3 regions of the Levilactobacillus sp. LN180102 genome follow, and region 1 is predicted to be linked to each of the others. Evidence: predicted binding sites of a transcription regulator. Region 1 holds the regulator's gene; each other region holds the start of a gene.
What was found. The regulator Rex, encoded in region 1, represses fermentation and respiration genes when NADH is low (regulators of the CRP and FNR family bind a similar motif). The targets are predictions, from matches to a motif close to TTGTGAANTANTTCACAA.
Positions count from the first base shown of each region.

Region 2: the regulator Rex is predicted to act here: its motif matches at 1,347-1,364, upstream of adhE (bifunctional acetaldehyde-CoA/alcohol dehydrogenase).
Region 3: the regulator Rex is predicted to act here: its motif matches at 1,554-1,571, upstream of ACP4IT_RS09210 (glycerol dehydrogenase).

Region 1 is NZ_JBNIIX010000012.1:23,006-25,276, reverse strand. Features, by position in the region: gene groL (chaperonin GroEL) at 1-287, opposite strand, end outside; gene groES (co-chaperone GroES) at 343-627, opposite strand; gene ACP4IT_RS08340 (redox-sensing transcriptional repressor Rex) at 808-1,446, opposite strand; gene ACP4IT_RS08335 (ABC-F family ATP-binding cassette domain-containing protein) at 1,679-2,271, shown strand, end outside.
Region 2 is NZ_JBNIIX010000002.1:206,671-208,941, forward strand. Features, by position in the region: gene adhE (bifunctional acetaldehyde-CoA/alcohol dehydrogenase) at 1-1,259, opposite strand, end outside; gene ACP4IT_RS02255 (glycerophosphodiester phosphodiesterase) at 1,622-2,271, shown strand, end outside.
Region 3 is NZ_JBNIIX010000014.1:37,864-40,134, forward strand. Features, by position in the region: gene ACP4IT_RS09205 (hypothetical protein) at 1-358, shown strand, start outside; gene ACP4IT_RS09210 (glycerol dehydrogenase) at 425-1,534, opposite strand; guanidine-I (ykkC/yxkD leader) riboswitch at 1,669-1,762, shown strand; gene ACP4IT_RS09215 (DMT family transporter) at 1,845-2,171, shown strand; gene ACP4IT_RS09220 (DMT family transporter) at 2,173-2,271, shown strand, end outside.

The DNA of each region.
Region 1 (2,271 bases):
TGCGTCAATACAGTCGCCGTAGTGGTCCCATCACCAGCAATATCGTTGGTCTTGGAAGCAACTTCGGAAACGAGCTTTGCGCCCATATTTTCAAAGTGATCTTCTAATTCAATTGCTTTAGCAATTGTTACCCCATCGTTAGTGATGGTTGGGTTGCCATAACTTTGTTCGAGAACCACGTTACGCCCCTTAGGTCCTAAGGTGGTCTTAACGGTGTTCGCTAATTTATCAACACCAGCAAGCATCTTGCTGCGTGCGTCTTCAGAGAACTTCAATTCTTTAGCCATAATTCAAATTCACCTCATATTATTTTTAATTGTCTCTTAGATCAGTGGGAAAGGCTTAGTCGATAACGGCAACTAAATCCTTTTCGTGTAAAACAAGGTAAGTCTGGCCGTCATACTTTACTTCAGTACCAGCATACTTATCGAACAATACCTTGTCGCCAACCTTAACAGTTGGGGCTACCTTGTCGCCATTGTCTAACACACGACCATCGCTCACAGCAACGACGTTTGCCGTTGATGGCTTTTCTTGCGCATTACTTGCTAAAACAATGCCGCCAACCGTGGTTTCTTCTTCTTGTGGTTGATCTAAAATGACGCGGTCTCCTAATGGTTTTAACACTTAAATCCCTCCAATAAACTTACTTTTTAGCACTGTTAGCACTTGACTAACATAAGTGCTAATCAACAATATCTAATATATGGTTTTTCCCAGTAAAAATCAAGGAATTTGACAAAGTAATTCGCCCATCTTTTTCATGACAACCAAAAAGTCGCAATCACAATCGATTACGACTTCCAATTATTCTTTGCTATTATAATGTTCCAAGAAGTAAATGAGTGTTTGCAACTCATTAGTCAAATCAACGTTTTGTACGCGGACATCTTTTGGTACCGTGATTCGTAGCGGTGTAAAGTTCAAGATTCCTTTGACGCCACCGGCAACGGCGTCATCCGTAACAGACTGGGCGACATCGGAAGGAACGGTTAAAATAGCCACTTGAATCTGTTGTTCTTCCAATTGTGTCCGTAAATCCGTCATCGGATAGATAGGGACGCCACTTTGAATGGTGTTGGCAATGGTCTCATTAACATCAAAGGCCGCACTGATTCGCACATTGCCATCCTGATGAAAATTAAAGTTTAATAGGGCATGTCCCAGATTCCCAACCCCAATTAGGGCCACATTAGTTAGCCGATCCTGATTCAAGATTTTCTTAAAGAACTTAATCAAACTCTCAACGTCATAGCCATATCCCCGTTTGCCTAAGGCACCGAAATACGAAAAATCACGCCGAATAGTCGCTGAATCCACCTTAACGGCTTCAGATAGCTCTGTCGATGAAACCCGTGTTTTATCCGCGTCCAACAGGATATTGAGATAACGGTAATAAATGGGTAACCGTTTCGCTGTGGCGCGAGGAATTTTTTGTTCTGTCAAAAAACGAGACCTCCTAATCAACCCTAGTCGTCATCACCAATTGGCAACAACGCTTTCTCTAAAATTGTTTACTGATTGTGAAAATTGCTTTCTTATAAATTATAGCATAGCCGCCCGCTTTGTGAAAGAATTTGCAAATATTTTTCACAATTATTTCAGAATTTCGGTCTGCTCTAAGAATATGCTAAAATAGACCCATGACTTTTAAACGGAAAAAGGAGGTTTAGTCACTGTGATTCTCTTACAAGTACAGCAGGTCACTCGCCGCTTTGGCGCCAGTGTCCTCTTTGAAAATGTTAGTTTAGATGTCCCCGAACACGGGCGCGTGGCCTTAGTTGGCCGTAACGGTGCCGGCAAATCAACGCTGCTTAAAATGATTGCTGGTGAAACAACGCCTGATGAAGGCCAAATTACCACTAAGCGTGGATTGACGATTGGTTATCAAGCCCAAAATGCCGGTCTGGCTTCCAGTGAGACTGTTTGGAATGAGATGCTTAGTGTCTTCGCTGAAGTTCGCGCCATGGAAAATCGCATTCACGACCTTGAACAGCAAATGAGTGATCCGACGGTGATCGCCGATACGGAACAGTTCCAACAAATCAGCGCGGCCTATGATCAATTACAACAGGACTTCAGTGACCATAATGGTTACGGCTATCAAGCTGAGATTCGCGGCGTTTTATATGGATTTGAGTTTGGTGAAGCTTACTATGACAAACCCATTAATGAACTCTCCGGTGGGCAGCGTACCCAATTAGCCCTAGCCAAACTCTTGCTTGAACGACCCGACTTGCTCATTTTAGATGAACCGACCAACCACCTGGA
Region 2 (2,271 bases), on a different contig from region 1:
TTCCCGATACCACCGATAGCAGATGGGGTATTGATCAATACTCGACTAGCCTTCATCGCAATCCCAAACTTCGTTGCCAAAGCATCATCCATTGTGTGAAGAGATGCCGTGTGACCGAGACCACCGAAGTGGAGCAAGTCATCACAAAGCTTGAAGGCATTTTCCTGACTCGTTGCCTTGTAAACTGAAATCATTGGACATAGTTTTTCTTGAGACAATGGGAACTTTGGTCCGACTCCGGTAATCTCAGCGGCTAACACCTTCGTACCAGCAGGAACCTTGATCCCAGCCAAATCAGCGATCTTTTGTGCTGACATCCCTGGAATTGGGCCTTTAACGCCACCCTCTGGTTTGAACATAGTGTCAGCTAGGGCCTTTTCGTCGCTCTTCTTAATGAAGAAAACGCCACGGTCTTGCATTTCTTTTTTAACGTCATCATAGATTTCATGGTCAATGACCGCACTGTTTTCAGAGGCACAAACCATCCCGTTATCAAAGGTCTTCGATAAGACAATGTCATAAACGGCCCGTTTGATATTCGCCGTCTTTTCAATGTAAGCTGGACCGTTACCAGGACCCACCCCTAAGGCTGGCTTCCCAGTTGAGTAAGCGGCCTTCACCATACCAGGACCACCGGTCGCTAAGACACTGGCAACCATTGGGTGATTCATTAAGGCTGTCGTTGCTTCCAAGCTTGGCGTTTCAATCCATTGAATAACCCCTTCTGGTGCACCAGCAGCGATGGCCGCATCACGAACCACTTTAGCAGCCATAACTGAAGATTGTTGGGCTTGTGGATGGAAAGCAAAGATGATTGGGTTCCGCGTCTTAACCGCAATTAGGGACTTAAAGATAGTGGTTGACGTCGGGTTCGTGACAGGCGTTACCCCGGCCAAAATTCCCAGTGGTTCAGCAACTGTAATCAATTGCCGTTCATGGTCATCCTTAATAATGCCAACTGTTTTGTCATGCTTGATAGAGTGCCAAATTTCTTCACTCGCATACATATTCTTTACGGCCTTATCTTCCATCACTCCACGACCAGTTTCTTTAAAAGCGGCCTTGGCTAAAGCCATATGCTGATCTAAGGCTGCAATCGACATCTGGTGAACGATGTGATCGACTTGTTCTTGGGTAAAGTCATCCATGGCACACAGGGCGTCATGGGCCTTGGCTGTCAACCGGTCGATCATCTGGTCAACGGTTTCAGCGCTTTCTTTTGATTTTGATTTTGAATTCTCTTTCACGTCTTTTAACATCATTATGCCTCCATTTTTTGAAAACACTCTTGTTAACTTCTTCACGAGATATATCATAACATGTTTTTGGGAATCTGCAAGTCTTTTATGTTAAAAAAATCACAATTAATTAATTGGCTTTGTAACACCATTCAGTCAGCGCTTACGGCCGTTTAAGATGTAAGCGCATACAGTTTAACAAACTTTTTTCCTGCCGTTTTCTATACGTGAATTAAATCACGATGCTAACATTTTGCTTTCATAATAACTAGATTTTGTTTTCATAAGGTTTAACGATTCTTTCGGCAAACTTTTCTCCACCGACCATCACTAGAATATGCTAAAGTAGAAGTAGTTCATATTTGTGAGAGGAGTTGAGAACTGTGCAAGCTTGGCGGTTCTGGCGGGAATCAACCCGTCATTTTTTTCAGCACTGGGGGAGTTACGTCACGCTCGTATTCATTACGAACTTGGCCATTAGTTACGTTGCCGTTCCCGCCTTTACTTGGTTAACGGCCGCCCTCATGAAATGGCAACACGTCCCCTACGTGTCATACACCAATATCGGCAGTATTGCTTTGCGGCATCCCTTAGCAATCATTGGCTTGTTGCTCATTTTATTGGCCATTATTACCTTAATTTACTGGCAATTTGCTTACCTATTACTGGGAATCATGAATATTCGCAATGGTCGTCCCCAGACTTCCCGTGCCGTACTGGGTGATGTTTTCCGGAGTCTAGTTGGCGCATCACCCAGTACTTTCTTATTCTTTATTGGTTACTTCGTTGTGATCATTCCGTTTGGTAGTGAGCTTTTTTCAACGCCGCTCCTCAACAAGGCTAAAATACCCGCCTTCATCGTGACCTACCTCATGGCCAACCCACTGTGGGCCGTCTTTTTGGGCATCTTCTACGTGGCAGCCGCCTATATTGGTATTCGACTCATTGCCGTTTTACCGTTAATGATGCTGGATGGCTACCACAGTCATGAGGCCATTCGCCTCAGCTGGCAACGAACCCGTCGACATTTTTG
Region 3 (2,271 bases), on a different contig from region 1:
CTTCATCGCCGTCAGTCCTGCAAATGTGCAGAAAACTGACCCCGATAAATTCGCCACACTAACGGCGCGGGCTGGCCGCCGATGGGGCGTTATTCTCTTCCACGCGCTTTATGGAAATAAAACCACGAAGAAAACCAACGTTCCCTATGCGGTAGTCCATGAGGATTCCTTCGCCCGTGACTGGGACGGCATTGATCGGGCCGAATTCGATGAAGATGTCGCAATCCTCGTCCAGTGCCACATGCTCCAAGTCAAGGAGGTTCAAGGACTCACGCGTCTAATCATGCGCTACCCGGAACCATTAGCCAGTCTGGCTGACCTGCGAATCAAAGGTATTGACCAAATCAACCCTGGATAATAAAAAGCTGGTTGCGGGTCCGCTTGTATTTATGCGGACCCGCAAACAGCTTTTCTAATCTTTTAATTACTTTTCATGGCGTGCCTGGTAAGCGCGACTATAAGCATCAACGCCGCGCATGGCTTGGGCAACATCATCTGGCGTTACCTTAAATGGCATACGATCCATGGTGTCGGCCGGCGCAGTTGCTTGCTGACCAACCTTCAACAGGTCTTCATCCGTGACATCTGGAATCTTCAAGTCAGCTAAGGTTGTCGGTAACCCTAATGACAAATCAAAGGCTAAATAGCGGTCAAATTCCGCTTCACTCCGACCTTCCAAGAAGAGTTGGGTCAACGTGCCATAGGCTACTTTTTCACCATGAGTTAACTCATGAATCGGTCCATCCAATGCCGTTAGTCCGTCATGGATGGCGTGTGCCGCAGCCAAACCACCACTTTCAAAACCAACACCACTCATTAATGTATTGGCCTCCACTATCTTATTGAGCGCTGGCGTCACAGCATGTTGTTTAACGGACTCGAGGGCAAGGTGACCGTAAGCAAACAAGGTATCTTCACACTTCTGGGCAATCGCGTTACCGACCAGCGTTTGTTTAGCGCCCAGCATAGTGGCATTATCCCCCTTGGCAACTGCTTGAGCCTCAACATTGGTGGCTAACGCATCCGCAATGCCCGATGCTAATAACCGAGCTGGCGCACCGGCCACTAGTCGGGTATCTACCAACACGAGGTCAGGGTTTTTGTCGTAAAAGCGGTATTCTTTGAACGAGCCATCTGCATGATAAATAACCGATAAACGTGAGCACGGCGCATCAGTCGACGCTAACGATGGCAAGATGGCTACCGGCAACTGTAGATTATCAGCAATTGCTTTGGCAGAATCCAGCGTCTTGCCTCCGCCTAAACCGATAATCACCTCTGCCCCAAACTCCCGACCAATGCCAGTAATCCGGTCAATCTCTTCAGGAGACGCTTCTCCACGGAAGATCACCTTATGGACCGCTATGTGGTGATCATCAAGATACGCCTTGAATCGGTCTCCAATAATTTGATACACCACTGAATCGGCCATTAATAGGGCTTTGTGACCAAATTTTTCTAAATAAGCGATACTGTCAAATAGGACATCTTTACCTTGTACGTATGAAGCCGGACTACCAAACATCTGGGTCATTTAAATCGCTCCTTACTAATCGTGATTATTTTCACAACACCATCATTATACGATGTGCTATGGACAACCGCAAACATTCCGGTTGCCCCCATTTTTAAGATGTGCTAAGCTATGGCTACATTATCAAGTCGCATACATTTGTTCTCTAGGGTTCCGCCACACGGGTCTGGTCCGAGAGAGAACCTGCGGGTCAGTCCGTAGACACGGAAGGGAAAAAGCCTGGGAGATTTTGTCAGTCATTGACAAAATTTCTCAGGCGCTTTTTTTGATAATTGCTGATTTTAATTAAGCAACTAGGAGGTTTTTGATGATGTGGAAACATTGGTTAACCGTCGTTTTGGGCGCGGTTTTTGAAGTTAGTTGGGTGGTCGGCTTTAAGCATGCCACGACCCCCTGGGAATGGTTAGCAACCGGTATCGCCATCTACCTCAGCTTCTACTTTTTGATTCGGGCGAGTCGAATTCTGCCCGCCGGAACCGCCTATGCCGTGTTCGTGGGCCTAGGAACACTTGGAACCACCAGCATTGGCATGTTCATCTTTGGCGAACCGATTAGCTGGTTAAAAATTGCCTTGATTCTACTGCTACTGGTCGGTATCGGCGGACTGCAGTGGACAACCACAAAGGAGGCCAACTAAGATGGCATGGTTATTTCTCATTGGCGCCGGCTTAAGTGAGATGTTAGGCGTCACCTTGATGAATTGGGCACTTCACCGCAAGACGTGGTGGCTGTGGGTC